Regions from separate parts of the Kitasatospora sp. NPDC056184 genome, predicted to be linked through region 1. Evidence: riboswitches for the same ligand, from Rfam matches in the RefSeq annotation. Region 1 holds a riboswitch; each other region holds the start of a gene.
What was found. A riboswitch is a leader RNA that binds a small molecule or an ion and turns the genes downstream of it on or off. The one in region 1 is predicted to bind cobalamin.
Positions count from the first base shown of each region.

Region 2: linked by a shared signal. The riboswitch ahead of ACFC0B_RS23125 (cobalamin biosynthesis protein) and the one ahead of ACFC0B_RS33100 (HoxN/HupN/NixA family nickel/cobalt transporter) in region 1 are both predicted to bind cobalamin.
Region 3: linked by a shared signal. The riboswitch ahead of ACFC0B_RS06820 (ABC transporter substrate-binding protein) and the one ahead of ACFC0B_RS33100 (HoxN/HupN/NixA family nickel/cobalt transporter) in region 1 are both predicted to bind cobalamin.

Region 1 is NZ_JBHJUI010000024.1:39,643-49,664, forward strand. Features, by position in the region: gene ACFC0B_RS33070 (transcriptional regulator) at 1-51, shown strand, start outside; gene ACFC0B_RS33075 (hypothetical protein) at 221-1,141, opposite strand; gene ACFC0B_RS33080 (thioesterase family protein) at 1,383-2,222, opposite strand; gene nusB (transcription antitermination factor NusB) at 2,394-2,831, opposite strand; gene efp (elongation factor P) at 2,836-3,396, opposite strand; gene ACFC0B_RS33095 (M24 family metallopeptidase) at 3,463-4,569, opposite strand; gene ACFC0B_RS33100 (HoxN/HupN/NixA family nickel/cobalt transporter) at 4,640-5,761, opposite strand; cobalamin riboswitch at 5,793-5,985, opposite strand; gene ACFC0B_RS33105 (ArsR/SmtB family transcription factor) at 6,069-6,443, shown strand; gene ACFC0B_RS33110 (tetratricopeptide repeat protein) at 6,474-8,477, opposite strand; gene ACFC0B_RS33115 (Fpg/Nei family DNA glycosylase) at 8,544-9,374, opposite strand; gene ACFC0B_RS33120 (AAA family ATPase) at 9,460-10,022, opposite strand, start outside.
Region 2 is NZ_JBHJUI010000011.1:235,422-245,443, forward strand. Features, by position in the region: gene ACFC0B_RS23105 (cobyrinate a,c-diamide synthase) at 1-1,142, opposite strand, end outside; gene cobO (cob(I)yrinic acid a,c-diamide adenosyltransferase) at 1,170-1,775, opposite strand; gene ACFC0B_RS23115 (putative cobaltochelatase) at 1,782-3,929, opposite strand; gene ACFC0B_RS23120 (cobyric acid synthase) at 3,926-5,440, opposite strand; gene ACFC0B_RS23125 (cobalamin biosynthesis protein) at 5,437-6,423, opposite strand; cobalamin riboswitch at 6,457-6,669, opposite strand; gene ACFC0B_RS23130 (alpha/beta hydrolase family protein) at 6,878-7,993, shown strand; gene ACFC0B_RS23135 (hypothetical protein) at 8,362-9,687, shown strand; gene ACFC0B_RS23140 (CDP-alcohol phosphatidyltransferase family protein) at 9,763-10,022, opposite strand, start outside.
Region 3 is NZ_JBHJUI010000002.1:412,538-422,559, forward strand. Features, by position in the region: gene ACFC0B_RS06800 (macrolide family glycosyltransferase) at 1-1,022, shown strand, start outside; gene ACFC0B_RS06805 (ferredoxin) at 1,193-1,948, opposite strand; gene ACFC0B_RS06810 (ABC transporter ATP-binding protein) at 1,945-2,757, opposite strand; gene ACFC0B_RS06815 (FecCD family ABC transporter permease) at 2,760-3,839, opposite strand; gene ACFC0B_RS06820 (ABC transporter substrate-binding protein) at 3,836-4,849, opposite strand; cobalamin riboswitch at 4,902-5,107, opposite strand; gene ACFC0B_RS06825 (trypsin-like peptidase domain-containing protein) at 5,308-6,099, opposite strand; gene ACFC0B_RS06830 (ferritin-like domain-containing protein) at 6,594-7,394, shown strand; gene ACFC0B_RS06835 (ferritin-like domain-containing protein) at 7,391-8,197, shown strand; gene sigK (ECF RNA polymerase sigma factor SigK) at 8,499-9,083, shown strand; gene ACFC0B_RS06845 (anti-sigma factor domain-containing protein) at 9,080-9,823, shown strand.

The sequences.
Region 1 (10,022 bases):
GTGCTCAACCCCGACGCGCGCCGCGCGGTGCGCGAGGAGGAGACGAGCTGAGGCTCGCCGCACCGGCTCCCGCCGGGCTCCCCGTCGGCTTCCCGCCTGCGGGGGCGGCGGACAACAGCAGAAACGTCACGGCGCGGCCCCCGCGAGGGGTGCCGCGCCGCGGCGCTCTCCGGGCCGTCGGAGGCGCGTCGGAGGCTCGTCGGAGGCGTGCTCAAGCGTGCTAGCAGACCGTCTCCAGCCGGTAGCCCGGCTCGGCGGCCACGCCGTCCAGCCGCACCGGCCCGGCGGCGGGCGCCCAGACCCGGCCCTCGCTCGCCCAGGCCCAGGCCGTCGCCAGGTACTCGCCGCAGGCCGCCGCGGTGCCCTGGGCGCCGTGCAGCACCGCGAGGCCGGGCAGCTCGCGGGCCAGCCCGGCGCAGAACACCGCGCAGAGCAGTTCGAGGTCCTCGTCGTTGATCCGGACCACCCCGTCCTCCCACTGGAGCACCCGGGCCGCCGCGGACAGCCGCCCGCCGGGCGCGTCCACCGACAGCCGCAGCTCGTAGACCCCGCTGCCGGCGCCGAGCAGCATCCGGCGGAACACCTCGGCGCCCCGCTCGTAGGCGCCCTGCGCGGCGTCGTCGCGCTCCCCGTACAGCCGGCCGTCGAGCAGCAGGTCGGCGTGGCGCAGGGTCAGGCCGTTCTCGCGGGCCCGGACCAGCCGGGGGACGAAGTCGCCGACCAGCTCCTCGCCCTGGTAGGCGAGCAGCTGGGTGCGCAGCGCCGGGTTGAGCAGGTAGCGGTCGCGGGCGGCCGGCTCGGCCGGGTCGAGGCCGTGCAGCAGACAGAACTCGGCGAAGTCCTGCGGGTGGAACATCCGGGCCCGGACGGTGTCGAAGCGGCTCCGGGCGTCGGCGAGCAGCTCGGCGGTCTCCCGCAGGTACTGCTCGTGGTCCGGCGCGTCGGACAGCCGCCAGGCGCGGGCCTGCTCGAAGTCCTCGGGGCTGGTGAGCACACCGATCACGAAGGCCTGGCCGGCGCCCTCGGCCCGCTGCCGCTCGCAGACGCCGTCGCGGTCGGCGGCCGCGCGCGAGCGGGCCCGGGGGCGGGAACCCGCGGCGGTGCAGTCGGGGGTGCGGCGGGCGCGGCCGTTGCGGCTCATCGGGGCTCCTCGGGCGGGGCGGGCGGGTCGGACGGGTCGGCGGCGGGTGGTACCGCCGACCTTGTCCTCCCCAGCCCCGCGTGGCGCACACGTACGACGTGTCACAGGACTGTAACCGAGGGTGAATCGGATGTTTGGGGTCACGCACGGTTGTGCGGTCCGCCTCCCGCGCCCCGCGCGTCCGGCTCACGCGCGGCGCACCCGTCACTCGGCGTGCACGCCCGCTCACGAGCTTCCCGCGCTACCTCGGCACCCGCGCCAGCTGGCGGGACTGGGCGACCAGGCGGCCGGTCTCGTCCCAGACCTCGGCGTCCTCCTCGAAGTACCCGCCGGCCAGGTTCCGGGTGGCGTGGACCACCCGCAGCCAGCCCGGCGCGGGCTTGGCGCGCAGGTGCACGGTCAGCTCGACGGTCGGCGCCCAGCCGGGCATCCCGAGGTCGAAGGTGACCGGCGGCAGGGCGTCGGCGGCCAGCAGGAGCAGCAGCGGGTCGGGCTGGCGGCCGTCGGCGAGCCGGAACCAGCCCTGGATCCGGCCGGCGCCGGAGGGCTGCCCGAGCGCCCAGCCGACGGTGGCCGGGTCGAGCCGCATGTCGAACCGCTCCAGCAGGGCGGCCTGGGTGAGCAGTTCCTTGGGCGCGTGCTCGACGCCGATGCACCGGTCCGGCGGCGGCAGCCGCGGCGCGACGGCGGTGGTGCGCACCTCGCCGTCGTGGACGGCGAGGTCGCCGTGGCTGGCGACCACCCGCAGCCGCTCCACGCCGCCCTGGCTGAGCGCGGCGGTGCCGGTGGACAGCGAGCGGCCGGTGCGGATCACCTCGGTGCGCACGGTGGCCGGGCCGGGGGTGGCGGCGGAGAGGTAGTAGCCGCTGATCGAGACCGGGTCGGTGTGCCCGGCGCTCTCCGGGCGGGCGGTGTGCGCGAGCGTGAGCGCGTGGCCGGCCACGGCCAGCAGCAGTCCGCCGTTGACGCCGCCGCCGATCTGCCAGCCGGAGCCGAGTTCGCCGTCGTAGCGGCCGGGCTCGTCCGGGTGCGGGGTGAGGGCGATGCCCTGGTCGAACTCGCTGCGGATCGCCGTGGTCATGGAGGTGGCCTGCCCTTCGCTGCGGGGGTCGCCGGCGGGTGCGGGCCGCCGGCACGCCAGGTTACTGACGAGTAGGCGACACCATACGCCGCCCGGGTGAACACGCACGACGGCCGCCGGACCGTTTCCGGTCCGACGGCCGTCGGCGCGGTGGGCGCGGGAGGCGCGGAGTCAGCGGCGGATGCTGGGCTTCAGCTCCAGGAAGCGGGCCAGCAGGCCGTTGACGAACGCCGGGGAGTCGTCGGTGGAGTACTCCTTGGCGATCTCCACGGCCTCGTCCAGGACGACCGCGTCCGGGACGCGGTCCTCCCAGATCAGCTCGTACGCGCCGAGCCGCAGGACGTTGCGGTCCGCGATCGGCATCCGGTCGAGCGTCCAGCCGACCGCGTACTCCGAGATCAGCTCGTCGATCCGGCGGGCGTGCTGGACGTAGCCCTCGACCAGCTCCATGGTGTACTCGCCGACCTGCGGGGTGCCCTCGTCCGGCTTGGGCTCCCGGGCCCGGGCCACCCAGTCGGCGAGGACCGTGAGCGGGTCGACCCCGCGGTGGTCGGCCTCGAACAGGATCTGGAAGGCTCGCGTGCGGGCCTTGGTGCGTGCGGACGACACGGACTTACTTCACCCGGCCGAGGTAGCTGCCGTCGCGGGTGTCGACCTTGACCTTCTCGCCGGTGGTGACGAACAGCGGCACCTGGATCTCGGCGCCGGTCTCCAGCTTGGCCGGCTTGGTGCCACCGGTGGAGCGGTCGCCCTGGACGCCCGGCTCGGTCTCGGCGATGAGGAGCTCGACGGCGGCCGGGAGCTCCACGTACAGCGGCTTGTTGTCGTGCTGGGCGACGAGCGCGTCGAAGCCCTCCAGCAGGTACTTGGCGGCGTCGCCGACCACACCCGGCTCGATGGTCAGCTGGTCGTAGGTGTCCATGTCCATGAACACGAAGTTCTCGCCGTCCTTGTACGAGAACTGCATGGTGCGCTTGTCGACGTTGGCGGTCTCGACCTTCACACCGGCGTTGAAGGTCTTGTCGACGACCTTGCCCGAGAGGACCTCCTTGAGCTTGGTGCGCACGAAGGCCGGGCCCTTGCCGGGCTTGACGTGCTGGAACTCGACGACGGCCCAGAGCTTGCCGTCCAGGTTGAGGACCATGCCGTTCTTGAGATCGTTCGTGGAAGCCACGGGCGCACTTACTCCTGGATATAGCTGTCAAGGAACCAAGGGATCGCGTCCTGCGGCACACCCGTGTCACAGGGCGAGGAGCTCCTTGGTGGTGATGGTGAGCAGCTCGGGCCCGCCCTCATCCAGGGGGCGCACGACGAGCGTGTCCTCGATCCGGACCCCGCCCCGCCCCGGGAGGTGGACCCCCGGGCCGACGGTGACCGGTACGCGGCTGTCCAGTTTACCCATGTCCGTGGGGCCCAGGCGCGGGGCCTCCCGGATCTCCAGGCCGATGCCGTGGCCGACCGGGTGCGGCGAGGCCTCGGTGTGCCCGGCCGCCCCGAGGATCTCCCGCGCAGCCCGGTCGGGCACGCACTGCTCCACCCCCGGCCCAAGCGCCTCCCGCCCGGCCCGCTGGGCGCGGAACACCAGCCGGTGCAGTTCGACCTGCCAGGGCGCCGGGGCCGCGCCGATCACGAAGGTCCGGGCGGTGGACACCCCGTAGCCGCGGTACTGCGCGCCGAGCACCACGGTCAGGAAGTCGCCCTCCTCCACCCGCCGGTCGGTGGGCTGGTGGGCCGGCTGGCCGGAGTGGGAGCCGGTGCCGACCGAGACCGGGAAGGCCGCCCGGTCCGCGCCGTGGTCGATCATCCGGCGCTCCAGCTCCATCGCCAGGTGCCGCTCGGTACGGCCCACCAGGATCGACTCCAGCAGCTCGCCGAGCGCCTGGTCGGCGATCTCCGCGGCGATCCGCAGGTCGGCGATCTCGTGCTCGTCCTTGACCACCCGCAGCCGCTCCACCGCCTGGCCGACGTCCGCCAGCCGCACCCCCTCGGCCAGCCCGGCCACCGCCCGGTGCCGGGTGACCGTCAGGTCGTGCTCCTCCACCGCCAGCCCGGCCACCCCCAGCCGCGCCGCCGCGGCGGCCGCCGCCAGCGCGGTGTCCGCCCCGACCGCCACCGGCAGCCGGGTGACCTCGGGGGCGATCAGGTGCTCGCCGGTGTCGTCCGGCGGCAGGTCGTCCGGCAGTGCGAGCAGCACCCGGTCCCGGGTCAGCAGCAGGGTCGCCCCGCACGGCGGGCACCCGGTGAGGTACCGCACGTTCGCCGCCCGGGTGACCAGCGCCGCGTCGGCCCCGGACGCACCGCAGTGCTCCCGCAACCGCTCCCGACGGCCCGCGTACGCATCAGCCATGCGTCGAGCCTACGAACCCCTCCCCCGATCCGCCCGCCGAACGCCCCCACCCGGGCAGGACCCGCGGCGGCTACCGTCCGCCGCCCACGGCGCCCGGGCTCCACTTCCTCTCCACCCCGGCCAGCCGCCAGTACGCGATGGCCGCGGCCCAGACCACCACGAACAGGCCGACGATCGCATAGCCGACGTTGTCCAGCGAGATGTCCGCGATCCAGCCGGTCACCGGGTCGGTGAGGTCCAGCTTCTCGTGCAGCACGCCGACCAGCTCGATGGTGCCGATCAGGAAGGCCACCGCGATGGACAGGCCGGTGATGGTCAGGTTGTAGTACACCTTGCGGACCGGGTTGGAGAACGCCCACTGGTAGGCGAAGTTCATGAAGGTGCCGTCCAGCGTGTCGAACAGGCTCATCCCGGCCGCGAACAGCAGTGGCAGGCAGACGATCGCGTACCACGGCAGACCGGAGGCGGCGCCCGAGCCCGCCATCACCATCAGCGTGACCTCGGTGGCGGTGTCGAAGCCCAGGCCCAGCACCATGCCGACCGGGAACATCTGCCCGGGCCGGGTGATCGAGCGGGTGGCCCGGTTCAGCACCCGGGCCATCAGGCCGCGGGAGTCCAGGTGCGCCTCCAGCTCGGACTCGTCGAACTGCCCGGCCCGCATCGAGCGGAACACCCTGAGGATGCCGAACAGCGCCGCCAGGTTGAGCGCGCCGATCAGGTAGAGGAAGGCGCCGGAGGCCGAGGTGCCGACCACGCCCAGCCACTGGTGGGTGGTCGACTCGTCGTCCATCAGCGTGTTGGCCAGCTGCGCGCCGCCCGCCACCAGGGCGGCCATCAGCACCACCATCGAGGAGTGCCCGAGCGCGAACCAGAAGCCCACCGAGACCGGGCGCTTGCCGTCCGCCATCAGCTTGCGGGTGGTGTTGTCGATCACCGCGATGTGGTCGGCGTCGAAGGCGTGCCGCATGCCGAGGGTGTACGCGGTGATGCCCAGACCCACCCCGAAGACCTGGGTGCCGACCTCGTACTTCTCCGGTGCGACGAGGAAGATCAGGGTGCCGAACGCCACCAGGTGCATGGCGAGGATCACCCCCAACAGCCCGGCGGTGCGCAGGGTGTCCTCTCGGCGCCAGCGGAAGGCGGGCAGGGCGGCGGGCGGCGCCGCGGCCGCGGCGGTTTCGGGCAGGGTCATCTGCGGATCACGCTCCAGCACCTCGTGGAATGACTTCGTGAGATGCCGCGGCCGGTCTCCTGGCTGACGGGGCTCCCGTACCCGCCTTCCCAAGCGCGCGAGGCGCCCAGTGGCGTCGTGGGTACGGACACTTCCCCCGATCACAGTGGCGAGGGCCGCTCCGGACTGGGACCCCTGAGGGTCCGTCACCGGTCTTCCCGAGCACCACGGCGGGGAACACCGTAGGGGGCCCGGGAGGAAGCTTGCAAGACTGCGCACCTACGCAGGTGTTCGGGATCACAGTCCACCGCCTGCCAGAATGGCCCGTATGCATCTCGTACCGGCCGACCGTGCGGGCCACCGCACCATCGACGGCCACCGGGTCTGCGAGGCCATCGCCGCGATCGGCGACACCGCCCACGTCCGCTCCTGGGCCGACCGCTTCGCCCTGCTCGCCGACCCCGGCAGGCTCGCCCTCCTGCTCGCCCTGCACCACACCGGCCCGCTCGCCGTCACCGACCTCGCCGTCGCCACCGGCATGCGCGACCCCGCCGTCTCCCAGGCCCTGCGCCTGCTCCGAACGGCCGGCGCGGTGGCCGGCGAGAAGGAGGGCCGCGTCGTGCGCTACCGGCTCGTGGACCCCACCCTCCGCCCCCTCCTCGACCAATGCGCCGGCACCACCCCCACCGCCGCAGCCGGCTGACCCCCCATCGGCCGGCCGGGCCGACCCCGCTCACCGCCCCCGCAGCTCCCGCAGCCGGGCGCGGTTGCGGTCGGCCAGAGCGGTGTCGCCCAGCTCCTCCGCCAGCTCGACGAGCAGTTCCCGCGCCGCCGCCTCCTTCTTCGGCTGGCCCAACTCCCGTGCCCGCCCGGCGCTCAGCTCCGCCGCCCCGACCGCCGCCGCCGACCGCCGCAGCGCCCGCTCCGCCCGGGCCTCGACCAGCGGCAGCCGCATCAGCATCGGGGCGTCGCCCTCCCGCCCGGCCACCGCGGTCGCCTCCTCGAGCACGGCCAGCGCCTCCTCCGCCCGCCCGGCGGCCACCAGTGCCTGGGCGAGGTTGTAGCTCTGCACCACCACGCCGTGCGGGTCTCCCTCGTTGGCCTCCCGGGCCCGCGTGAACAGCGCCACGGCCCGCTCCGGCCGCCCGTCGGCCAGGCAGAGCAGGCCGTCCGTCTCCCACAGCACGCCGGCCAGCCGGGGCTCGTCCACCTCCGGCAGCAGGGCGGCCGCGGCCGCCAGCTGCTCGGCGGCGAGCGGGTACTCCGCGCGCTCGTAGTAGGCACGCCCGAGCTGGTTGCGCAGCCGGATCACGGCGTCCGGCCGGTTGTCCTCCCGGGCCGCCTCGATGCCGAGAAGATGGCTCTCCACCCAGTCGCCGTAGTGCTTGCGCCCGTGGTACAGCGGCCAGAGCGACTCGCACAGCCGCCACACCTCGCCGTGCCACCGCTGCTCGGCGGCGGCCCGGACGGCGCCCAGCAGGTTGGCCCGCTCGCTCTGCAGCCACTCCAGCGCCTCCGCTCCCGACCCGAACCCCGGCAGCGCCGTCCCGCCCGGCCCCTCCTGGAGCCGGAAGCGGTCGCCGATCGCGCGGTCGGCCAGCCCCGCGCGGCCGCGGTAGTAGTCGACGATCCGGGCCAGCAGCTCCAGCCGGTCGGGCAGCTCGCGGACCGTCCCGGCGGCGTGCAGCCGGACCAGGTCGTGGGCACGGTACCGGCGCTCCGGCCCGTCCTCCGCCACGTCGTCCACCAGGTGCGCCGATCGCAGGTCCGCCAGGCCGTCCGCGGCCCGCGGCACCCCCGCCGCCTCGGCCAGCTCGACCGAGACCAGCGGCCCGGGGTTGACGCCCAGCAGCCGGTAGAGCGTACGGGTGTACTCGGGCAGCTGCCGGTGGACGCTGTCCAGGACGTCCTCGACCGCACCCTCCTCATTGCTCAGCGACGACAATCTGCGCTCCTTGTCGGTCAGTTCGGCCAGTACCCGGTCGACCCGCAGTTCCTCGCGGTCGAGCAGCCGGAACCCCACGGCGTTCAGGGCCAGCGGCAGACCGCCGCAGAACTCGACCAGCCGTGCCAGCTCCGCGTCCGTCCCCCGGCCCGGGCCCAGCCAGCCGCGGACCAGCTCGCATCCGGCGCCGGCCGGGAGCGGGTCGAGGCGCACCACCTCGGCGCCGTCCAGGACCAGCCCGGGCAGTCGGCGCCGACCGGCGGCCACCAGCAGTCCGGTGGCGGGCAGCAGCGCCCGGACCTCGGCGGCGTGCTCGACGTTGTCCAGGAAGACCAGGACCCGGCGCCCGGCGGCCGTCACGGTGCGGAACGCCGCCGCCCGCTCGGCCGGGGCGTCCGGCACGTGCGGGAGCCCGAAACCGCGCAGGAAGCCGCCGAGCACCTCGCCGACGTCCACCCCGCCGGGGTGCCGGTGGACGGCGAGGTCCGCGTAGAGCTGGCCGCCCGGGAAGTGCGCCGCGGACCGGGCCGCGAACTGGGCGACGAGCTCGGTCTTGCCGACGCCGCCGAGCCCGGTGAACGCCAGGACGGCCGGCCCGGCGTCGTCCAGTCGGCCCAGTGCCGCGTCCAGGCGGGCGAACTCGCTCTCCCGGTTGACGAAGGCCCGGCGCGGGCCGCGGATCTGGCGCGGCACGGCGAGTCCGGACGCCGACATCACGACCGTGCCGGCCTGCACCACCATGCCGTGAACCGTGCCCGACACGGTGTTGACCGTCCGGTGCCCGTCCGTCATCCGCGCGCTCCCTCCGCCCCCCGGTCGAGTGCCGGACCCCACCCTAGGGCCGAATCGGAGCCCGGATCAGGCGGTGGCGCGGGCCGGTTGGCAGGTGGGGCACCAGAAGAGGTTGCGGGAGGCGTGTTCCTCGGTGCGGACGTCGGTGGCGCAGATCAGGCAGGGCCGGCCGGCGCGGCGGTAGACGTAGACCTCGCCGCCGTGGTCGTCGACGCGCGGGGGGCGGTTCATCGCCTCGGGGGTGTGCTCGGGGCGGACGGTGTCGATGCGGCCGGCGTCGACGCCCTCGCGCATCAGGGCGACCAGGTCGGCCCAGATCGCGTCCCACTCGGCGCGGCGCAGCGAGCGGCCGGGCAGCTGGGGGTCGATGCCGTGCCGGAACAGCACCTCGGCGCGGTAGACGTTGCCGACGCCGGCCAGCACCTTCTGGTCCATCAGCAGGGCCGCGATCGTCGTCCGGCTGCCGGTGATCCGCCGCCAGGCGGCGTCCGGGTCCGCGTCGGCGCGCAGCGGGTCGGGGCCGAGCCGGGCGGCGACGGCGGCCTTCTCGGCGTCGGTGATCAGCGCGCAGGTGTTGGGGCCGCGCAGGTCGGCGTAGTGCTCGTCGTTCTCCAGCCGCAGCCGGACCAGGCCGACCGGCTCGGGCACCGGGCCGTCGGCGGTGTCGCCGAAGGTGAAGCCGCCGTACAGGCCGAGGTGGACGTGCACCCAGGCGTCCTCGCCGAAGCCGAGGAAGAGGTGCTTGCCGGTGGCCTCGGCCGCGACCAGCTCCCGCCCGTCGATCAGCTTGGCGCCGTCCGCGAAACGGCCCTGCGGGCTGCCGGCGCGGACCGGCCGACCGCCGAAGGCGCGGCGGTTCTCGGCGGCGAGGCGGTGGATGATGTGGCCTTCCGGCACGGGCGCGGCTCCCCCCGGTGATTCGTTCAGGACCCGTCCATCATCGCAGCCGGCACCGACAGTCCGGCCGGGCCGGCGATGCCGCTCAGCGCACCGGGACGCCCATCAGCCGGGCCAGGATCACCCGGTCGAGTTCGGCGGCGGTGGCGGCCACGTCGAGGTGGGAGTTGTCGATGATCGGCAGCCCGGAGTTGTACCAGCCGGCCATCCGGCCGTGGATCCGGGCCACCTCCTCGTCGCCGAGCCGGCGGTTGCCGCTGCGCCGGGCGTTGCGGCCGAGCACCGAGTCCAGGCTGGGCAGCAGCACCACCGGGATCATGCCGGGGCCGATGTGCCGCTTCCAGCCGCCGAGGCCGATGGCCGGGCGGTCGGGGAAGACGGCGTCGTCGATGATGCAGGAGATGCCGTTGGCGAGGTAGTTGCGGCAGGCGAAGCCGCAGGTCCGGCGGGCCAGCCGGTACTGCGCCTCGGAGGCGTTGTTCCAGCCGGACTGCGGGTTGGCGAAGCCGGACTGCACCCACTCGCGGACGTCGTCGAGGCTGATGTGCGCGGTCGGGGTGGGGCGCCGCTCGGCCCAGTAGCGGGCGACGGTGGTCTTGCCGGCGCCGGCCGGGCCGATCAGCAGCACCGCGATCGGGCCGGTGGCCG
Region 2 (10,022 bases), on a different contig from region 1:
GCCGAGGTGTCCAGCACCCCGCACATCGGCAGGCCGTCCAACTCCCGCCCGAGGTAGAGCAGTCCGGCGCACTCGGCGGAGACCGGGCCGCCCGCCGCCGCGAACGCGGCGATCGCGGACCGCAGTTGATCGTTCGCGCTGAGTTCCCGGACGTACAGCTCGGGGAACCCGCCGCCGATCACCAGGCCCGCCGTGCCCTCCGGCAGGGCGTCGGCGTGCAGCGGGTCGAACGGCACCACCTCGGCGCCGGCGGCGGCCAGCAGCTCGGCGTTCTCGGCGTACGAGAAGGAGAACGCCGCGCCCCCGGCCACCGCGATCCGCGGCGCGCCCCCGATCGATGCGCCCCCGGCCGGCGCGCCCCCGGCCGATGCGCCCGCGACCGGCGTCCCCCCGGTCGGCGCGCCCACCTCCGCCGCCGGGTCCCACGGCTCGACGCCGGCCAGCGGCGGCGCCGTCCGGGCCAGCGCCAGCACCGCGTCCAGGTCCACCGAGCCGGCGACCAGCTCGCCCATGTCCGCCACCGCCCGCAGCGCCTCCGCCGAGCGCTCCACGGCCGGGATCAGCCCCAGGTGCCGGGACGGCGTGGCGACCGCCGCCGAGCGCCGCACCGCGCCCAGCACCGGCACCCCGGAGCCCTCCTCCAGGGCCTCCCGCAGCAGCTGCTCGTGCCGGTCGGAGGCGACCCGGTTGAGGATCACCCCGGCCAGCCGCACCTCCGGGTCCCAGGAGGCGAAGCCGTGCACCAGCGCGGCCACCGACCGGGACTGCGAGCCGGCGTCCACCACCAGCACCACCGGCGCCCGCAGCAGCTTGGCCACGTGCGCGGTGGACGCCAGCTCGCCGCGCCCGGAGGCGCCGTCGAACAGGCCCATCACGCCCTCGACCACCGCCACGTCCGCCCCGGCCGCGCCGTGCAGGAAGAGCGGGGCGATCCGCTCCGGCCCGCACATGAACGCGTCCAGGTTGCGGCCCGGCCGCCCGGCGGCCAGCCCGTGGTAGCCCGGGTCGATGTAGTCCGGGCCGACCTTGTGCGGCGAGACGGCCAGCCCGCGCGCGGTGAGCGCGGCGATCAGGCCGGTGGCGACGGTGGTCTTCCCGGCGCCCGAGGAGGGCGCCGCGACGACGAGGCGGGGGATGTTCACGTGTTCAGGCTCCGTAGCTCGGGACCGCTACCACTCGATGCCGCGCTGGCCCTTGCGGCCGGCGTCCATCGGGTGCTTGACCTTGGTCATCTCGGTGACGAGGTCGGCGAAGCCGGTCAGCGCCTCCGGCGCGTACCGGCCGGTGATGACGACGTGCTGGCTGCCCGGGCGGTCCTTCAGCACGGCGACCACCTCCGCCGGGTCGATCCAGCCCCAGTGCATCGGGTAGGTGAACTCGTCCAGTACGTAGAAGCGGTAGGTCTCGGCGGCCAGGTCGCGCTTGACCTGCTCCCAGCCCTCCTTGGCCGCCGCCTCGCTGTCCAGCTCCATCGCGCTGGAGCGCTGGATCCAGGACCAGCCGGAGCCCATCTTGTGCCAGTCGACGGTGCCGCCCTCGCCGGAGGCGCCGAGCACCCGCAGCGCGTTCTCCTCGCCGACCTTCCACTTGGCGGACTTCACGAACTGGAACACTCCGACCGACCAGCCCTGGTTCCAGGCGCGCAGCGCCATACCGAAGGCGGCGGTGGACTTGCCCTTGCCGGGGCCGGTGTGGACGGCGGTGATCGGCTGGGTACGGCGCTGACGGGTCGTCAGGCCGTCCTCGGGGACGCTCTCGGGGACACCCTTGGGCATGTCGGCTCAGGCCGCCTTTCGCGATGCGGTGGTGCTCGGACGGTTCGTGGTGCTGGGGCGGTTCGCGCCGCTCGGGCGGTTCTCGCGGACGAGCGAGGCGACGCCGTCGGAGCGCAGCTCGTCCAGGGCCACGGAGGTGGCGCGCAGCCGCGCCGCCAGGGCGCCGGCCAGGCCGAGCCGCACCGGGCCGGACTCGCAGTCCAGCACCACGCTCGCCACGCCCTGCGCGGCCAGCAGCCCGGCCGCCCGGTGCGACTCGGTGACGGCGGTCCGGCCGCCGGTGGCCCGGCCGTCGGTCACCACGACCAGCAGCGGCCGGCGGTCGGGGTCGCGCATCCGCTCGACCCGCAGCACCTCGTGGGCCCGCAGCAGGCCCGCCGCCAGCGGGGTGCGCCCGCCGGTGGGCAGCGACTCCAGCCGGGCCGCGCCGACCTCCACCGAGGAGGTCGGCGGCAGCGCCAGCTCGGCCGAGGCGCCGCGGAAGGTGATCATGCCGATCTTGTCGCGGCGCTGGTAGGCGTCCATCAGCAGCGACAGCACCGCGCCCTTGACGGCGGTCATCCGCTGCCGGGCCGCCATCGAACCGGAGGCGTCCACCACGAACAGCACCAGGTTGGACTCCCGCCCCTGGCGCACCTGCTCGCGGAAGTCGTCCTTGTGCAGCACCAGCGCGCGCGAGGACCGTCCGCGCGCCACCTGGTGCGGCGCGGCGGCGCGCAGCGTGGCGCTCAGGTGGAGCCGGGCGAGCCGGCCGCGCGGGCGGCGGGCCCGGACGGTGTGGCCGCCGTCGGTCTCGGCGGGGGAGCGGCGGCCCTGGGCGCCGCGCCCGGTGCCGTCCACCGCGAACAGCCGGGTGCGGTACGGGTCGCCGGCCGCGACCGGCGCCGACTCCCGCGCGGGGGAGGGGTGCTGCGCCGGGACGGGCTGCGGGGCGGCGTCCTCCCCGGCGGCCGGGTCCGCGGCCGCCGGCGGCGGGCCGTCCGGACCGGAGGGCTCCGGCGCGCCGCCGCCCCCGTCGCCGTCGGGGCCGCCGTCCCGCGGGCCGCCGCCGTCCGGGTCCGTGTCGCCGTCCGGGTCCGGGTCGTCCTGCGGCCCCTCGGCCGTCGCGGGCTCGGGCTCGGGCTCCGGCTCGGGCTCCTGCTGGGCGTGCTCCTCCAGCACCCGGTCCAGCTGCTCCTCGTCCAGCCCGGGCGCGTCGAACGGGTTGCGCCGGCGGCGGTGCGGCAGCGCCAGCTGGGCGGCCTTGCGGACGTCCTCCGCCAGCACCTCGGTGCGCCCGGCCCAGGCGGCCAGCGCGACGGCGGTGCGCGCCATGACGATGTCCGCGCGCAGCCCGTCCACCTCGAACGCCGCGCAGACGGCGGTGATCTGGCGCAGCGCCGTGTCGGTCAGCTCCACCTGCGGCAGCAGCTCGCGCGCGGCGGTGATCCGGGCCGCCAGCGCCCGCTCGTCCCCGGCGAAGCGGGCGGCGAACGCGGTCGGGTCGGCGTCGTAGCCGAGCCGGCGGCGCACCACCTCGGCGCGCTCCGCGGGCTCCCGGGTCGCGGCGATCTCCACCGTCAGGCCGAACCGGTCGAGCAGCTGCGGCCGCAGCTCGCCCTCCTCCGGGTTCATCGTGCCGACCAGCAGGAAGCGCGCCGCGTGCCGCACCGACACGCCCTCGCGCTCGACGTAGGAGCGGCCCATCGCGGCGGCGTCCAGCAGCAGGTCCACCACGTGGTCCTGGAGCAGGTTGACCTCGTCGATGTAGAGCACGCCGCGGTGCGCCCGGGCCAGCAGCCCCGGCTCGTACGCCTTGACGCCCTCGGCGAGCGCCCGCTCCAGGTCCAGCGAGCCGACGATCCGGTCCTCGGAGACGCCGACCGGCAGCTCGACCAGCTCGGCCGGGCGCCGCGAGGACGCCCCGCCGTCGTGCGCGCCGTCCGGGCACTGCGGGTCCGGCGCCGCCGGGTCGCAGGCGAAGCGGCAGCCGTCGACGGTCGCGATGGACGGCAGCAGCCCGGCCAGCGCGCGCACCATGGTCGACTTGGCGGTGCCCTTCTCGCCGCGCACCAGCACCCCGCCGACCGCGGGCGAGACGGCGTTCAGCAGCAGGCCGAGCCGCAGGTCGGCCATGCCCACGATGGCCGTGAACGGATAACGGACGTCACTCATGCATGCTCCCCAGGGGCTCCGGGCGCCAGGAACGGCAGCGATCCGGCCGCCGGCACCCCGCCCTCGATCAGCTTCCACAACGCGTCGGTGTCCGCGTGCTCCTCGATCAGCTCGCCCAGCCGGTCCAGCCGGGCCTCCCGCGCGGCGGCGAACGAGGTGTCCGGCGCGGGCACGAACGCCCGGCCGGCGGCCTGCGCGACCTCGCGCAGCAGCGCGCGCCGGAAGCCGTCGTTCTCCAGCGCGCCGTGCCAGGTGGTCCCCCACACCTGGCCCACCCGGCAGCCGTCCAGGAACGGTTCCCCGCCCTCGACGGCCACGACGCCGTGGTGGATCTCGTACCCCTCGACCCGCTCGCCGTAGGCCTCGCCGACCGGGCGGCCGAGCACCTTCCCGGCGCCGAAGCGCACCCGGGTCGGCAGCAGCCCGAGCCCGTCCACCGCGCCCGCCTTCGACTCGACCTCGTCCACGATCGAGCGCGCCAGCATCTGGTAGCCGCCGCAGACGCCGAGCAGCGGCCGCCCGGCCGCCGCCCGCGCCTTCAGCACCGGTTCCAGGCCGCGCTCGCGCAGCCAGGCGAGGTCCGCGACGGTGGCCCGGGTGCCGGGCAGGACGACGAGGTCGGCGTCGGCCAGCTCCTCGGGCCGGGTGGCCCAGCGGACCAGCACGCCGGGCTCCTGGGCGAGCGCGTCCAGGTCGGTGAAGTTGGACAGCCGGGGGAAGCGCAGCACGGCCACCCGCAGCACGTCCGCGCCGAGCGGGCCGCGCGCGGCGGTCCGGTCGACGACGGTGGACAGGTCGAGCGAGTCCTCGGCGTCCAGCCAGAGGTCCGGCAGCATCGGCAGGGTGCCGAGCACCGGGCGGCCGGTCAGCTCGCGCAGCATCTCCAGGCCCGGCGCGAGCAGCCGCGCGTCGCCGCGGAACTTGTTGACGAACCAGCCCGCCACATGCCGCTGGTCCTCCGCCGACAGCAGCGCCAGCGTCCCGTACATCGCCGCGAACACGCCGCCGCGGTCGATGTCCCCGACCACGACGACCGGCAGCCCGGCGGCGGTGGCCAGACCCATGTTGGCGATGTCGCGGTCGCGCAGGTTGATCTCGGCGGGCGATCCCGCGCCCTCGCAGACCACCACGTCGAAGCGGGTGCGCAGGTCCGCCAGGCACTCCAGGGCGCGTTCCAGCAGCACCGGCTTGCGCTCGCGGTAGTCCAGCGCGCCGACCTCGGCGACCGGGCGGCCCAGCAGCACCACCTGGCTGCGGCCGTCCGCGCCGGGCTTGAGCAGCACCGGGTTCATCGCCGCCTCCGGCTCCACCCGGGCGGCCTGCGCCTGCATCGCCTGCGCGCGGCCGATCTCGGCGCCGTCGGAGGTGACGAAGGAGTTCAGCGACATGTTCTGCGCCTTGAACGGCGCGACCGCGACACCCTGCCGGGCCAGCCAGCGGCAGATGCCCGCGGTGACCACGCTCTTGCCGGCGTCCGAGGTCGTCCCGGCGACCAGCAGCGCCTTGCTCATGACCCACTCCTCCGCTTCCTCACCAGGGCCGCCCCGAGCAGCAGGTGCCCGGCGACCGTCGTACCCAGGGCCAGCGCGCTCACCCGCCGGGAGAGCACACAGGCCCGCTCGATGTCGTCCACCCCGACGGGGCGCAGTTCCTCCCCCAGCACGGGCCGGTGCTCCACCCGCTCGCCGTACCGCAGCGTCCCGCCGAGGCGCACGCCCACCGCGCCCGCGAAGGCCGACTCGGCCTGGCCGGCGTTCGGGCTGGGGTGGGCGGAGCCGTCGCGGCGCCAGACCCGCCAGGCGGTGCGCGGCTCGGGGGCGGCGGCCACCGTCAGCAGCGCGGTCAGCCGCGCGCCCGGCCAGCCCGCGACGTCGTCCAGCCGCGCCGAGGCCCAGCCGAACCGGGCGTAGCGGGGCGAGCGGTGACCGACCATCGCGTCCAGGGTGTTCACCGCGCGGAACGCCAGCAGGCCGGGCGTGCCCGCCAGACCGCCCCAGACCAGGGCGTTGACCACGGCGTCGGCGGTGTTCTCGGCCACCGACTCGACCACGGCGCGGGCCAGCTGCCGTTCGTCCAGCGCGCTCGGGTCGCGCCCGCACAGGTGCGGCAGCCGCTCCCGGGCCGCCGTCAGATCGCCCGCCGCGAGCGAACGGCCGATGGTGCGGGCCTCCCGGGTCAGCGAGCTGCCGCCGAGCACCGTCCAGGTCGCGGCGGCGGCGAGGGCGGCCCGGCCGAGCGGACGGCGGGCCAGCAGCCGGTCGGCGGCCAGCGCGCCGGCCGCGACGGTGCCCACGGCGAGGGCGGTGAAGGCGGCGCCGGCGGCGCGGTGGTCGCGCCACAGCAGGCGCTCCAGCCGACCGGCGGCGGAGCCGAAGCCGGCCACCGGGTGGCCGCGGCGCGGGTCGCCGAAGCGGGCGTCGGCCAGGTAGCCAGCGACGGCGCCCGCGCCGAAGGCGAGGGCCCGGCCCGGCGGGCGCACGGCAGGGCGCAGCATCGCGTGCGTGTCCTCACTCAGGGTCCGCGCCCTGGATCGACGAACCGGGGGCGAGAGTCTCCTGGCTTCCGGGTCGGACGCGCGATCCGGGCCTTCCAGCGGCTTCTGACGGCTCGCCGTGGCGTGTTCCGGTCGTGCTCCCCGGTGACAGTGGCGGGACCGCGCCGGACTCGCACCGGCTTCCTCTGCATGCCTCCGTATTGGCTGAAGGATCCCATCACGGGCCCGAACCGGGAGTCAACCGAGGTTGTCCGGGGTCTTGGTCACACGCCGCGCCGCCCCGTCCCCGCCGGTGTGACCTTCCTCGCGGAACAACCCGTACGGCCGTGTCCTACTGGCTTCCCCCCGCCCGCGCGAGTGGACTGAGGGGTGGGTCCGGACGTCGAGCGGCCGGACCCCGCGGCAGCCGGACACCGAGCAGCAGCAGCCAGACACCGAGCACCGGGGAGCGAGTATGCGTTGGGGAATCGCGGCCACCGTGGCGGCCGCCGCCGTCGGCACCGGGGCCGCCGTCCTGCTGATCGGCCGCAAGGCGTCCGAGCGGATGGTCCGTCCGACCGGGGACGCCCGCGACCGGACCGGCCCGGTGCGCGTCCGGAGCCTCGGCGCGGGGCAGGTCACCTTCACCCGCACCGCGGTGAGCGAGCGGCCCGGCCGCTGGGCCGTCGAGTGGGGCGAGGACGGCCACGCGGTGGTCGAGGAGGTCCTGCACCGCGACGAGCAGGGCGTCACCCGCCGCCTGGTGCGCGCCGACCGCGGCACCCTCGCCCCCGGGACCGAGGTCCGCCTCACGCCCCGGGTGTACCTCGGCGACCCGGCCTCGGCGCTCGGCCTGCCGTTCGCCGAGACGGCCGTCGAGGGCGAGCTGGGCGCGCTGCCCGCCTGGCGGGTGGACGGCAAGCGCGGCACCTGGGTGGTCCTGGTGCACGGCCCCGACGCCGACCGCGGGCAGGCCCTGCCGGTCCTCCCCGAGCTGCAGCGCCTCGGCCTGCCCGCGCTCGCCGTCACCTACCGCGGCGACGCCGGCGCGCCCCCCTCCCCGGACGGCCTCGGCCACTTCGGCGAGACGGAGTGGCGGGACGTCGAGGCCGCGGTGCGCACCGCCCTGGAGGGCGGCGCGGGCCGGGTCGTCCTCTACGGCTGGTCGCTCGGCGCCACGATGGCCCTGCACACCGCCGCCCGCTCGGACCTCGCCTCGTCGATCAGCAGCCTGGTCCTGGACTCCCCGGTGCTGGACTGGCCGGCCACCGCCCGCCGGGGCGCGGCCCGGTCCGGCTTCCGGGGCGCGAGCGCCGAACTCGGCGTGCTCGCCGCCCAGGGCCGCACCGGCGTGGATCTGGCCGACTTCGCCCGCCTCGCCGAGGGCACCGACCTGCGGGTGCCCACCCTGGTGCTGCACGGGCCCGACGACCCGGTGGCCCCGTTCGCCGCCGCCCGGCGCCTCGCCGACCGCCGCCCGGACCTCGTCAACCTCCAGGCCTTCCCCGGCGGCGACCACGCGGCCCTGTGGAACAGCGCCCCGGACCGCTACGCCGAGACCCTCCGCCGCTGGCTCACGCCGTTCTGCTGATCCCCTTCCCGCCCCCCCTCGCGCGGAATTCCGCGGCACACCGGTTCCATCTGGCATGGACTCGCCATAAAGATCAAGCCAGTCGGTTTGGCCTCTGTTGCCCGATCTTGTCGAGCCCCCACGCCCCCCTCCCGCCCCGCGCGGACAACCGGATGTGACAGATGGCCGGTGCAAGGGGAAGACTGCTCGACGTGACGTCTCGGAATCCGCGCGACCGTGATGCCCCGCTCCCGCCGACGATCGGTACCGGTGCGACGGTGACCCGTCTCCCCGGAACGGCCCACCGCCCCGCCGGCGCCAGGCCGGGGGCCCCGGGCGTACCCCGCCGACGAGGCCCCGCCCCCGCACCCGGCCGAGGCCGGGTCCCTGTGCCGGAGGGCTTCCCCGCTCCCGCCGAGCTCGCCCCGCTGGCCCGCCGCATGCTGGTCGACGCCGTCCGGATCGCCCGCTGGGCCGGCGACCTCGACGAGGTCGACAAGCGCGGCGAGCTGCTCCCCGACGACGCCCGCGCCGCCGGCCTCGCGCTCGCCATGACGGTGGGCGCCGCCGCCAAGGCGTGGGGCCAGGCCCTGCTGGTCGGCCTGGTCGAGGCCCGGGACGGCGGCGCCGGCCCCGGCTGGCGCCTGCACGCCTGGGAGCACGACGACGAGGCGGTGGTCCGCGGCTGGTCGGCGCTGTTCGACGCCTGGACGCTGCTCGCCCCGGTCCCGCCCGCCGCCCTGCGGGGGGTCTTCGCGGTGCTCGCCGGGCAGGCCGTCGACCAGGCGCCGCAGCTCCTCTCCTTCCTGCACCTGGTGGACGGCCCGGTGGCCGACGTCGAGCTGCTGGAGCTGCTCCGGCGCGGCCTGGACGAGCGCCGGGTCGGCGGCGGCGAGGGCACCTTCGGCCTGTCGCCCGTCCCGCACGCGGCCTCCGCCGTCTCCGCCGTCCGCGGCACCTGCCGCGAGCCGCAGATCGACACCCCGGCCTCGCCCGCCGACGTCGCCGCCGTCCTGGACTGGATGCTGGACGGCCTGGCCGCCGTCGGCGCGCTGGCCCGCCGGGACAACGCGGCCGAGCTCTCCCCGCTCGGGCACTGGGCGGTGCGGGCCAAGCTGGAGGAGATCTGCACCGTCGCGCAGACCGCCGCCGGCCACATCGAGCAGAGCGCGCTGGAGCTGCTGAGCGCCTGCGCCGACTACTCGCCCGGCCCGGCCCGCGCCGAGTACCGGGCCTGGCTGGCCGCCCGCCCGGCCGACCGGGCGGTGGCCGAGCTGCTGGAGGCCGCGCAGGGCGAGGACGCCCTGGTGCGCGGCCTGGCCTTCGAGGCGCTGCGGGTGGCCGGCGTGACCGCCGAGCAGGCCGTCCGGGCCGCCGCCGACGAGCCGGTGCTGCGCCCCTACGCGCTGCTCTGGCTGGCCGAGCGCTCGGACGAGGGAGTCTCCCCGGCCGATGTGCTGGGCGCGGAGGACGCCGCCTGGCTCTGGGTGGACACCGCCGCGGCCGTGCTCGACCACGGGGAAACGGAACTGCTGGTCGGCCACGTCGAGGGCGCCTCGGCCGGCGACCCGGTGCGGCTGTTCGCCCGGGCCCGGCAGTCCGGGCACCCGCGGGCGGCCTCGGTGCTGACCGCCGTCTCCGGCGTGCACCCGGACCCGGGCGTGGCCCGCGCGGCCCGCCGCTCGGCCTTCAGCGTCCACCGCGGCGGCGCTTAGCCGAGCGGGAGCGCACATGCGGAAGGGCCCGGCCCCCCTCGGGGGGCCGGGCCCTTCCGCGCGACCGGAGGAGCGTCAGCCGATCCGCGACTCCGCGCGGCGGGCCCGGACGTCGCCGACCTTCTGGCCCACCTTGCGGCGGATGACCAGCAGCGGCGCCATCGCGGCGAGCGCGATCTGCGCGAACGCGCCGATGTGCAGCAGGTTGTCGCCGCCCGGCAGACCGGTCGCCCAGGCCCCCAGGCAGCCGATCGAGACGACGATCCAGCAGAGCGTCGCGGTGGCCAGCAGGCCCTGCGGCTTGGGGTACTCGATCCGGCTGACCATCAGGTACG
Region 3 (10,022 bases), on a different contig from region 1:
GGGCGTCGCCGGTGACCCTGCCCTCGCACCTGCCGCCCGACATGGCGGCGCGGGGCGGGTTCACGGCGGAACAGCTCGCCGTGACGATGGAGTACTACCTCGACGACGCGCGTGCCTCCTTCCCCGTCCTGGCCGAGCACTTCGCGGCCGACCCGCCGGACGCGGTGTGCTACGACTCGGTGACCTTCACCGGGAGGATGCTGGCGAACCTGCTCGGGGTGCCGGAGGTCTCCCTGGTGCCGACCTTCGCGGAGAACGAGTCCTTCTCGGCGGCGCAGGTGTACCTGCCGGCCGACTTCGACCACACCGACCCCCGGCTGGTGGCCGCGATCCAGGACATGGGGAAGTTCGCACAGGGCCACACCTTCCTCGACGACCCGAACCTGATGTTCGGCCACGTGGCCCCGACGAGCCTGGTGTTCATCCCCCGCGAGTTCCAGTTGTCGGGGGACACCTTCGACGAGCGCTTCCACTTCGTCGGGCCGTCGCTGAGCAGCCGGCAGACCGCCGGCGAGTGGAGACCCCGGTCGCAGGCCCCGGTGCTGCTGATCTCACTGGGAACCGTCTTCAACGACCGGCCCGAGTTCTACCGGACCTGCGTCGAGGCGTTCGGCGGCGGCGACTGGCAGGTCGTCATGGCGGTGGGCGGGCTGGACCGGCAGTCGCTGGGCCCGATCCCGGCGAACGTCGAGGTGCACGCGCACGTGCCGCAGGTGGCGGTGCTGCGGCATGCCGAGGTGTTCCTGAGCCACGCCGGGATGAACTCGGTGATGGAGTCCCTCTACCACGGGGTGCCCTTCGTGGCGGTGCCGCAGATCCCGGAACAGCGGGCGATCGCCCGGCGGGCGGAGGAGCTCCGGGTCGGCAGGACGCTCGCCGAGCCGACCGTGCAGGGCCTGCGCGACGCCGTCCAGGCCGTCCGGTCCTGCCGCCCCCGGGCGGCGGCCCTGAGCCGGATCGTGCGCGGGGCGGGCGGCGCGTCCAGGGGGGCGGACGTCCTGGAGAACCTGCTGACACGGTAGCGGCCGGACTCCACCGGGCCGTCCGCACCCGGTGGAGCCCGGTGGGGCCCGCAGATTCGCTTCCACGCCGCTGCGGCGTCCTCCTCGTCCGAGTGCGCGATCACCAGCACCCCGTCAGGGTCTCCGTCGGGCGGCGCCCCGGGCCCGACTCGCCGCCGGCGGACACCCGGTCACGGCCGGTCGTGGGGTTCCACGTCGCCCGCGTGCCCGTTCTTGCGGCGGGCGAGCCGGTTGGACTCCACCGGTCGTCCGCCGGCGAGGTGCTCGGTGACGATGCGGTCTGCGACCGCCGGGTCGACCTTCCCGTACCAGACGTCGTCCGGCTGCACGCTGACGACGGGGGCCTGGTTGCAGGGGAACTGGCACCCGGTCTGGGTGACGAGCACGTCGTCGTCGCCGAGGCCCTGCTCGGCCAGCATCCGTACCAGGGCGCGCAGTCCCTCCTCCGCGCCCTTGGCCGCGCAACGCGGGCCGCGGCACACCAGGACCTGGTGCCGGTGGCCGGGGACGTCCTCCCAGGCCGCGGATGTGAGGCCGGGTTCCCCGCCGGTGACGGCCTTCGTCGCCGCGGCCACGGCGGCTACCGCGTCCGGCGAGTCGGCCAGGCGGGTCGCGACGAGGAGTTCGGGGCGGTGGCCCGCGCGCTCGCGCCACCAGTACGCGGCGATCCGCCGCAGCCAGGAATGGGCCGGGCCGGAAGCCGCGAGGCGGACGCCGATCACGACCACGGTCTCGGCGCCCGCGTCGGCCAGCCTGGTCAGCTCGGCCGACAGCGAGGGGTCGGCCTGCTGCAGGAACGCGATCGAGGCCCGGTGCGAGGCCGCCGTCCGGAGGAGTTCGTCGCGGCGGACGGCTTCCGCGATCGACATGCCGACCAGGAGCACGGCGCTGCGGCGGGCGTGGGCTTCCAGGACCGGGGAGGTCATGGCGTCGTCCTTTCCTGGAGCAGTCCGTTCCACCGGATGTGCGGTCGGTCGTGCCGGGGGTGCCGTTCCACGGTGGCGTCGACGCCGTAGACGTGCGCGATCATGGGCGAGGTGAGCACCTCGGAGCCGGGCCCGTGGGCGACCAGTCGGCCGTCGAGCAGGACGGCGACCTCGTCGCAGTAGGCGGCGGCGAGTTCGAGGTCGTGCAGCGCCGCCACCGTGGTGATGCCCAGCCCGCGGACGGTGCCGAGGAAGCCGAGCTGGTGGCGCAGGTCGAGGTGGTTGGTGGGCTCGTCGAGCAGGAGCAGGCCCGGCTCCTGCACCAGCGCCCGCGCGAGCTGGACCCGTTGCCGCTCGCCGCCCGACAGTGTCGGCCAGGACCGGTCGAGCAGGTGGCCGACGTCGGCCGCGGCCACGGCGTCGGCGAACACGGACCGCTCGTGGGCGTCGGCGGCGGAGTTCGCCGGCACCGGCCAGCGGCTGCGGTGCGGAGTGCGTCCGAGCTCGATGACCTGGCGGACCGGCAGCGACAGCCGGGTGTCCGCCTGCTGCTCCATGAAGGCCACCTGTCGCGCCCGCCGGCGGGCCGTGAGCGCGTGGAGATCCTCCCCTCCCAGGAGGACCCGCCCGGCGCTCGGCCGGGTCAGCCCGGCGATCGCGCGCAGCAAGGTGGTCTTCCCGGCGCCGTTGGGCCCGAGCAGGCCCGTGATCCGGCCGGGGCTGAACGCGATCGAGACGTCATCGAGCAGCGTGGCTCCGCCGATGCGCACCCGGAGCCCCTCGGCGCGCAGCTCGACGGGGGGCGTCACCGTCACTGCTCCCTCCCGTCGGCCCGGCCCTGGCGCCACAGCAGCCAGGCGAAGAAGGGTGCTCCGAGCCCGGCCGTGACGACGCCGACGGGGATCTCCCGGTCGGGGAGGACCGAGCGCGCCACGATGTCGCTGCCCACCAGGAGGGACGCGCCCACCAGTGCCGACACGGGCAGCAGGAGGGCGTGGCGCGGGCCGCAGACGAGCCGGACCACGTGCGGCACGACCAGGCCGAGGAACCCGATGACGCCGGTGTTGGCGACCAGGCACGCGGTCACCAGCGCGGCGGTGGCGACGAGGACCCAGCGGGTGCGCTCGACGTGGACGCCGAGGGAGCGGGCGGCGGTCTCGCCGAAGGCGAAGGCGTCCAGGTCGCGGGCCGAGGAGGCCAGGACCGTGATGCCGGCCAGCGCGACCGCGGTCAGGAAGACGGCGGTGGGCCACCGCAGGCCGGCGACCGAGCCCAGCGTCCACTCCATGACACCGCGCGCCGCGTTGCGGTCCCCGAGGACCAGCACGGCGAACGAGGTGTAGGCCCCGCACAGCTGTCCCACGGCGATGCCGGCGAGTACGGTCCGGGTGGTCGGCAGCGTCCGGGTGCGCGCGCCGGCCAGGGCCAGGACGACGACGGCCGCGAGCAGGGCACCGGCGAAGGCCGCCGTCGCCACCGCACCGGTGCCCACGGCGCCGGACACGCCGACACCGAGGACGATCACGGTGACCGCGCCGGCGGCGGCTCCGTCCGAGATCCCGAGCAGGAAGGGATCGGCCAGGTCGTTGCCGGTCAGTGTCTGCAGCACCGCACCGCAGACCGCGAGGCCGGCGCCGGTGGCAGCCGCTCCCAGAACCCGGGGCAGCCGCAACTGCCAGACGATCTGGTCGTCCAGCAGCGTCACGTGCGGGTCGCCCAGCCCGAGACGGCGCACCACGACCTCGATCACCGTCCGGACCGGCTCGTGCTGCGAGCCCACGGCCAGGCCGAGGAGCGCGGTGGCCAGGAGCAGGGCCGCGGCGACGGCCAGGACCGCCGCCCTGCGGCCCGGACCAGCGGGCCGCAGGGCGGGACGGGGTGCGGTGGTCATGACCGCGTGCGCAGTTCGCCCAGTCCCGCCGACACCCGGGCGGCACCGTCGGCGAGCAGCACGCCGGGGGTCGACTCGGAGAACGGCACCACCACGAAGGCCTTGCGCTGCACGGCGGTGAGCTTGCTCAGCACCGGGTCGCCCTGCAAGTAGTCGATCTTGGACTGGGCCGTGTCCCAGTCGGCGTCCGCGAGCACGATGGCGTCCGGGTCCGCGGCGACGACCTTCTCCCAGCTGACGCTCTGCCAGGCTCCGGGCAGGTCCCCGAAGACGTTGCGGGCACCCACGGCGTCGAGTACGAGCTGCGGTCCGCCGTGGCCGGAACCGACGTAGGGCGCCTTGGTGTCCGAGTCGAACCACAGGACCTTCAGTCCCTTGCCCGCGGCCGTCGCCGTGAACCGGGCCAGCTGCTGCTCCTGCTCCCGCTGGATCGCGGCGGCCCGCTCCGTGACGCCGAAGACCCTGGCGACGTCGTTCAGTTCGCCCCACATCGCCTGCCAGGTCGTCGGCGGCACCTGGCTCTTGTCCGAGCAGCCGAACGGGGAGAGGTACGACGGGACGCCCTGGCCGCGCAGTTCCTCCCGGGTGCCCGCGACCTTGTCGGTGAACGCGCTGGAGTAGGAGGCGTACAGGAAGTCGGGACGGGCCGCGAGCAGCTTCTCCTTCGTCGGGTAGTCCTTGGAGAGCACCGGAACGGAGTCGTAGGCCGCCTTCCACTTCTCCGGGACGGAGTTGTCGAGGAAGGCGGTACCGGCCATGCGGGACTGCAGGCCGAGGGCCAGGGCCACCTCGGTGGCACCCTGGTTGAGCGTCACCAGCCGCTCGGGCGGCGCGCCGACCGTCACGGTGGTCCCGCAGTTGTCCACGCTGACCGGCTCGGCGCTTCCGGTCGTCCCGCCGGACGCGACGGGCGCGGGGGCGCCCGCACAAGCGCCGAGCAGGCCGGTGAACAGGACGGCCGCGACCGCCCGGCCGACGCGTGTCGGACCTCCGGGACGTGCGGAACGCATGGATCGGTACGGATGCGGAATACCGCTGGGCACGTGTTCTCCAAAACCCTCGTGGAACATGTCGCGCCGTGGCCGGTCTCCTGGCTTCCGCATCGACACACCGCAGCCGACCTTCCCGGGCGGATCTTCAGGCCCGCCCAGTGGCCCTGACCGCTGGCGAAGCCGGTCAGCGAGGGCCGCGGTACTCCGCGGCAACAGTGGCGAGGGCCGCACCGGACTCAGACCGGTTTCCCGAACACCACGGCGATTGCAAGGTATCAGGCGTGGTCGGGTCGGTGCTGGCCGGCACCTGGGATGATCGTCGGGATCGTTCGGGCTCCTCCGGACGCCTTGGCGGCCCTGGCGTGCGTGGCGTGCTGCCCGCTGCCCGCTGCCCGCGCTTGTCGCCGCGGCGCCGGCCGATCGCGACAGCTGCGGTGCTCGCGGGACACGGGCCGGCCGGTGGACTCCGGCGTGGTTCAGGTCGTCGCGAGGTGGAAGCCGGCCCCGACTCCGCCGACGGCGTTCATTTCGTCGATGATGCTCAGGATCGGCGAACTGTGCTGGGCGCCGAACGCGTTGCCGACCAGGGTCTGGCCGTCCACGACGGGGGAGCCGGAGTCGCCGGAGTTGGTGAAGACGAGGTGGGTGAACCAGATTCCGTTGGTGCCCAGCTTGATGCCGCAGGTGAGGCCGGTCCGGTGGCCCTGCTTGCACATCCGGGTCCCGTTGGCGGGCGGCGCCCCGATCGACGTGATGGTCACCGAGCCCACGGTGGCGGTGGGGGCGACCCGGCTCTCGTCCAGCTTGATCACCGCGTAGTCCAGGCCCTTGGGTCCGGTGCTGAGCAGGTTGTTGGGCGTACTGACGTACGTCACCGTGCCGATCGCCCCCGTCTCCAGGTCGGGGCGGCTGGCGTTGACGTCGGCCGGGGCGAGGGCCGTCCCCGCCGGCGAGGTGTCCCGGTAGATCTGCTCGCCGACCAGCTTGGTGCCCTGCGCGTCGATGAGGCAGTGGGCGTTGGTCAGGCCCACCAGGTTGCCCGCCGCGTCGCGGCCGACGGCGGTGAGGGTACAGAGGTACCAGCTCGTGGGGGCCTCGGGCGTCGGGTTCAGCCGGAAGATGATCCCCGTGCCGCCCCCGACGGGCGTGAGCGACCGCGTGCCCGCGGCGGGGGCCTGAGCGGGGGCGGCGCCTGCGGACGGAGCCGCGGTGAGGGACACGGCCGTGAGGAGGACGGCCAGGCCGAGGGCGCGCAACGGACGTATCATGTGATCGCTTCCTTTGCGGGGAGGGGGAGTTGACCGGATCGCGGTTACGGCTCCAGTCAACTGCCGCGGCGATGAGAACTGCTTGAGTTTCTATCACCCGGGTGCCGGGAAGCACCGGCGAAAACAGGTCGGTCCCCGAGGAGCGGTGGTCGGAGGGTGATGGGGAGATCACGGGGCAGGTGGCGCCACTGACGGCCTGCACGGATCCGAGACGGGATGGCGTTGAGGGATTCCGGCGGGTGCCGGTCCGGGGGGAATCCCTCCGGACCGGCCCCGGGAGTCTCCTCCCCTGCTGCGGGTGCCGTTCGGGGAGGCGTGCCGGCGTGGGCGGGGCGGGGAACCGGGGCCTGCCGTCAACCGTGTCGCGGTGAACTCACCCTCGCGGGCGAATCGCCGTCCGTTCGGGCCCGGTGACCAAGCCGGGGCGGGGAGGGTGCCGAAGGCCGGGAGGAAGCGGTCCGGCGTTCGGCCGGGCCGAGGAGCCGAGACGGGACATGATGGCCAGCGAGCACATCGACACCCGGCTGCTGGAAGAACTCACCGAGCAGTCAGAGGACTTGAACAGCGACGCGCTGCGGGTCACCCGCGCCGCGCTGACCGACTTCGGGCAGGGCGCCGCGCCGGCGCGCCGCTGGTGGCAGCGCGGCACCGCGCCCGCCGGCCTGGCGGGAGCGGTCGGCCTGGCCGGTCGGACCCGGGCGGTGGCCTCCCCGTCGGCGACGGCGTCCGGGGACGACATCCGGGCGCTGCAGACCGCCGCGTCGATCGAGAACCTGGCGGTGGCCGTCTACCGGACCGCCGCCGGACTGCCGTTCATCAAGGACGGCAACAGGACGGTCGCCGCGTTCATCGCCAGGACCACCGAGCAGCACCAGGCCCACGCCAAGGCCTTCAACGCCGCCGCGACCGCCGCCGGCGGCACGGCGCAGCACGACCCCGACCCGAAGTACAAGGCCGTCGTCGACCAGGCACTGCCCACCGTCAAGACTTCGGCGGACGTGGTGGCGCTCGCCATCACGCTGGAGGACGTCGCCGCCCAGACCTACACCAGGAACGTCGGCCAGGTGGGCAACGCGGACCTGCGCAGGCTGTTCGCCTCCGTCGCCCCGGTCGAGGCCCAGCACCGCGCCGTCCTGCTGGCCGTACAGGCGCTGCTGGCGGGCAACGCCGCCGACCTGGTCGCCATCCCGGTCGACCCGGCGAAGCTGCCCGCCGCGGCCGGCGGCGTGGGCTTCCCCGACGCCTTCCACCGGACCGACAACGCCTCCCCGATCGCCGAAGGGGCCGTACAGTGACCACCGACCGCAGCTGGGAGCCCGCCATCGGCGAGGCCGAACTCACCCGTCTGACTCGCGAGATGGACGAGGCCCACCGAACCACCCTTCCGGTCATGCGGGCCACCGCCCGCGACCTGGTCCCGGAGATCCGCGCCACCGGGCCGGCCGACGCCGGGCGGCGCCGCTTCCTGCTCGGCGCGGGCGGGGCCGCCGCCGGTCTCGTCCTCACCGCGTGCTCCAGCAGCAGGAGCCGCACCAACCCCGCCCCCGGAAGTCCCGCCGCCACCGCGCCGGGCCCGGCCCCGGCGGCCGGGCAGTACACCGGAGACCTGCGGGTGGTGGCGCTGGCCACCGCGCTGGAGAACCAGGCGGTCGGCGCCTACCGGGCCGCGCTCGACGCTGCGCAGGCCGGCAGGCTCGGTTCCGTTCCCCCGGCGGTCGCGACATTCGTGACCACCGCGATGGCCCAGCACGCCGACCACGCCAAGGCCTGGAACGCCGTCCTCACCGGCGCAGGCGTGCCCGCGATCACCGACGTGCCGCTGTCCAACCAGCCGGACACCCTGGCCGCGCTCGGCAGGGCCGCCTCCGTCGGCGACGTCGCCGAGCTCGCGCTCCGGTTGGAGGAGCAGGCCGCCCAGACGTACCTCTTCGCGACCTACAGCGTCACCGGCGCCGCCGGCATCGCCACCGCGGCCAGTATCGCTCCGGTCGAGGCCATGCACGCCGCGATCCTCACCTACGTGCTCGGTCGGTACCCCGTCCCCGACGACTTCCTGCCCGTCGACAAGGCCGCCGGCCCCGCTCTGCTCATGGTCTGACCCCCTGGACAGGCGCGCGCCCGGCGGTACGGAAACCGACACCCCCCGGGTCCCGCCGGGCGCGCGCCCCACACCGATCAGGAGACCGCGCCGTGCCTTCCCCCCGGACCGCGACGGCCGGTGCCGGTCCCCGGACCGGGCTCGACGTGCGGTCCGTACGGCCGGCTGTGGTGAATCCCGATCGGCCGGTCCGTGCCCGCTACCCGAACCAGGAGGTTCTCATGCGTTGCTGCCGTCCGTACGGCAGGCTCGGACGGCCGCGGCCGTCCGGATCCGGCACCGGCCGGGGAAGGCGGCGCGGGTGAACGGCGTCGTGCGGCTGCCCGCTCCCCGGTTCCGCGGTCCGGACCTGCAGGAGCTGGTGGCCAGGACGGCGCTCGGCGACCAGGACGCGTTCGCCCGGCTGTACGACGCGGTGGCCGGCCCGGTGCTGGGACTCGTGCTGCGGGTGCTGCGGGATCCGGCGCAGTCGGAGGAGGTCACCCAGGAGGTGATGTTCGAGCTGTGGCGCACCGCGGCCCGGTACGAGCCGCAGCGCGGTGAGGTGATGGCCTGGGTGCTGACCATGGCCCATCGGCGCGCGGTGGACCGGGTCCGGGCCGCGCAGGCCGCCGCCGACCGGGACCACATGGCGGCCGCCCGGTCGCACGTCCCCGCGTTCGACGAGGTCGCCGAGCAGGTCGAGGGCCGGCTGGAGCGCGAGCAGGTCCGCCGGTGCCTGCGGTCGCTGACGGAACTCCAGCGCGAATCCGTGACCCTGGCGTACTACCGGGGGTACACCTACCCCGAGGTCGCCGAGCTGCTGGGAACCCCGCTCGGCACCGTCAAGACCCGGATGCGGGACGGCCTGATCCGCCTGCGCGACTGCCTGGGAGCGGGATCATGAACGCGGCACCCGATCTGCACACCCTCACCGGCGCGTACGCGGCGCACGCGCTGCCGGAAGGGGAGCGCGCCGCGTTCGAAGGCCACCTCGTCCAGTGCCCGGCCTGCGCACAGGAGGTCGCCGAGTTCCGGGCGGCCCTGGCCCGGCTGGGAGCCGCGGAGACGGTGGAGCCGTCGCCCGAGCTCAGGGCACGGGTGCTGCGGGGCATCGGCCACGTCCGGCAGCTCCCGCCGACGACCACGCCCGTCGTGCCACCGCGGCGTTCGTCGCGCCCGGGACGGCAGTGGCCCAAAGTGGCGCTGGCAGCGTGCCTGGCCCTGGCCGCAGGGTCCGGAGCGCTCGCGGTGCAGCAGCACGAACGGGCGAACCGGGCCCTGGCCCAGGCGAGCCGGCTGCGCGACCAGCAGGCGGCCGTCGCGAGCCTGCTGTCCGCTCCGGACGCGCGCACCGCCACTTCGGCCGCCGGCCCGGCCGCCGCCACCGTGGTGTGGTCGCCCGGCCGCGGGCAGGCGGCGTTCCTCGTCACCGGCATGCCCGCCCTGCCCCAGGGACGCGCCTACGAGCTGTGGTTCGACGACGCCGGCACGATGCGGCCGGCCGGTCTGCTGCCCGCGGGCAACGGGCAGTTGCTGCTCACCGGGAGCATCGCCGGCGCCGTCGGGGTCGGCGTGACCGAGGAACCGTCCGGAGGCTCGGACCGCCCCACCGGGCAGCCCCTCATGCTGCTGCCGCTCACCTGACTTCCCCGGCGGGCCGGGCCCGCCGACGAATCCGGCGGCAGTACGCAGATCGTGCGCCGGGCGGTGGCCGGGCGGTGCGGCGTGAAGCGCCCGGATCCGGCGGAGCGCGGCCCCGGCGGCGTCGTCCACGGGCGGACCGCTCGACCGGTCCGGGAAGTGGGCGCGCACGCCTCCCGCGCTCTGCTCGGGGCCGTGACGT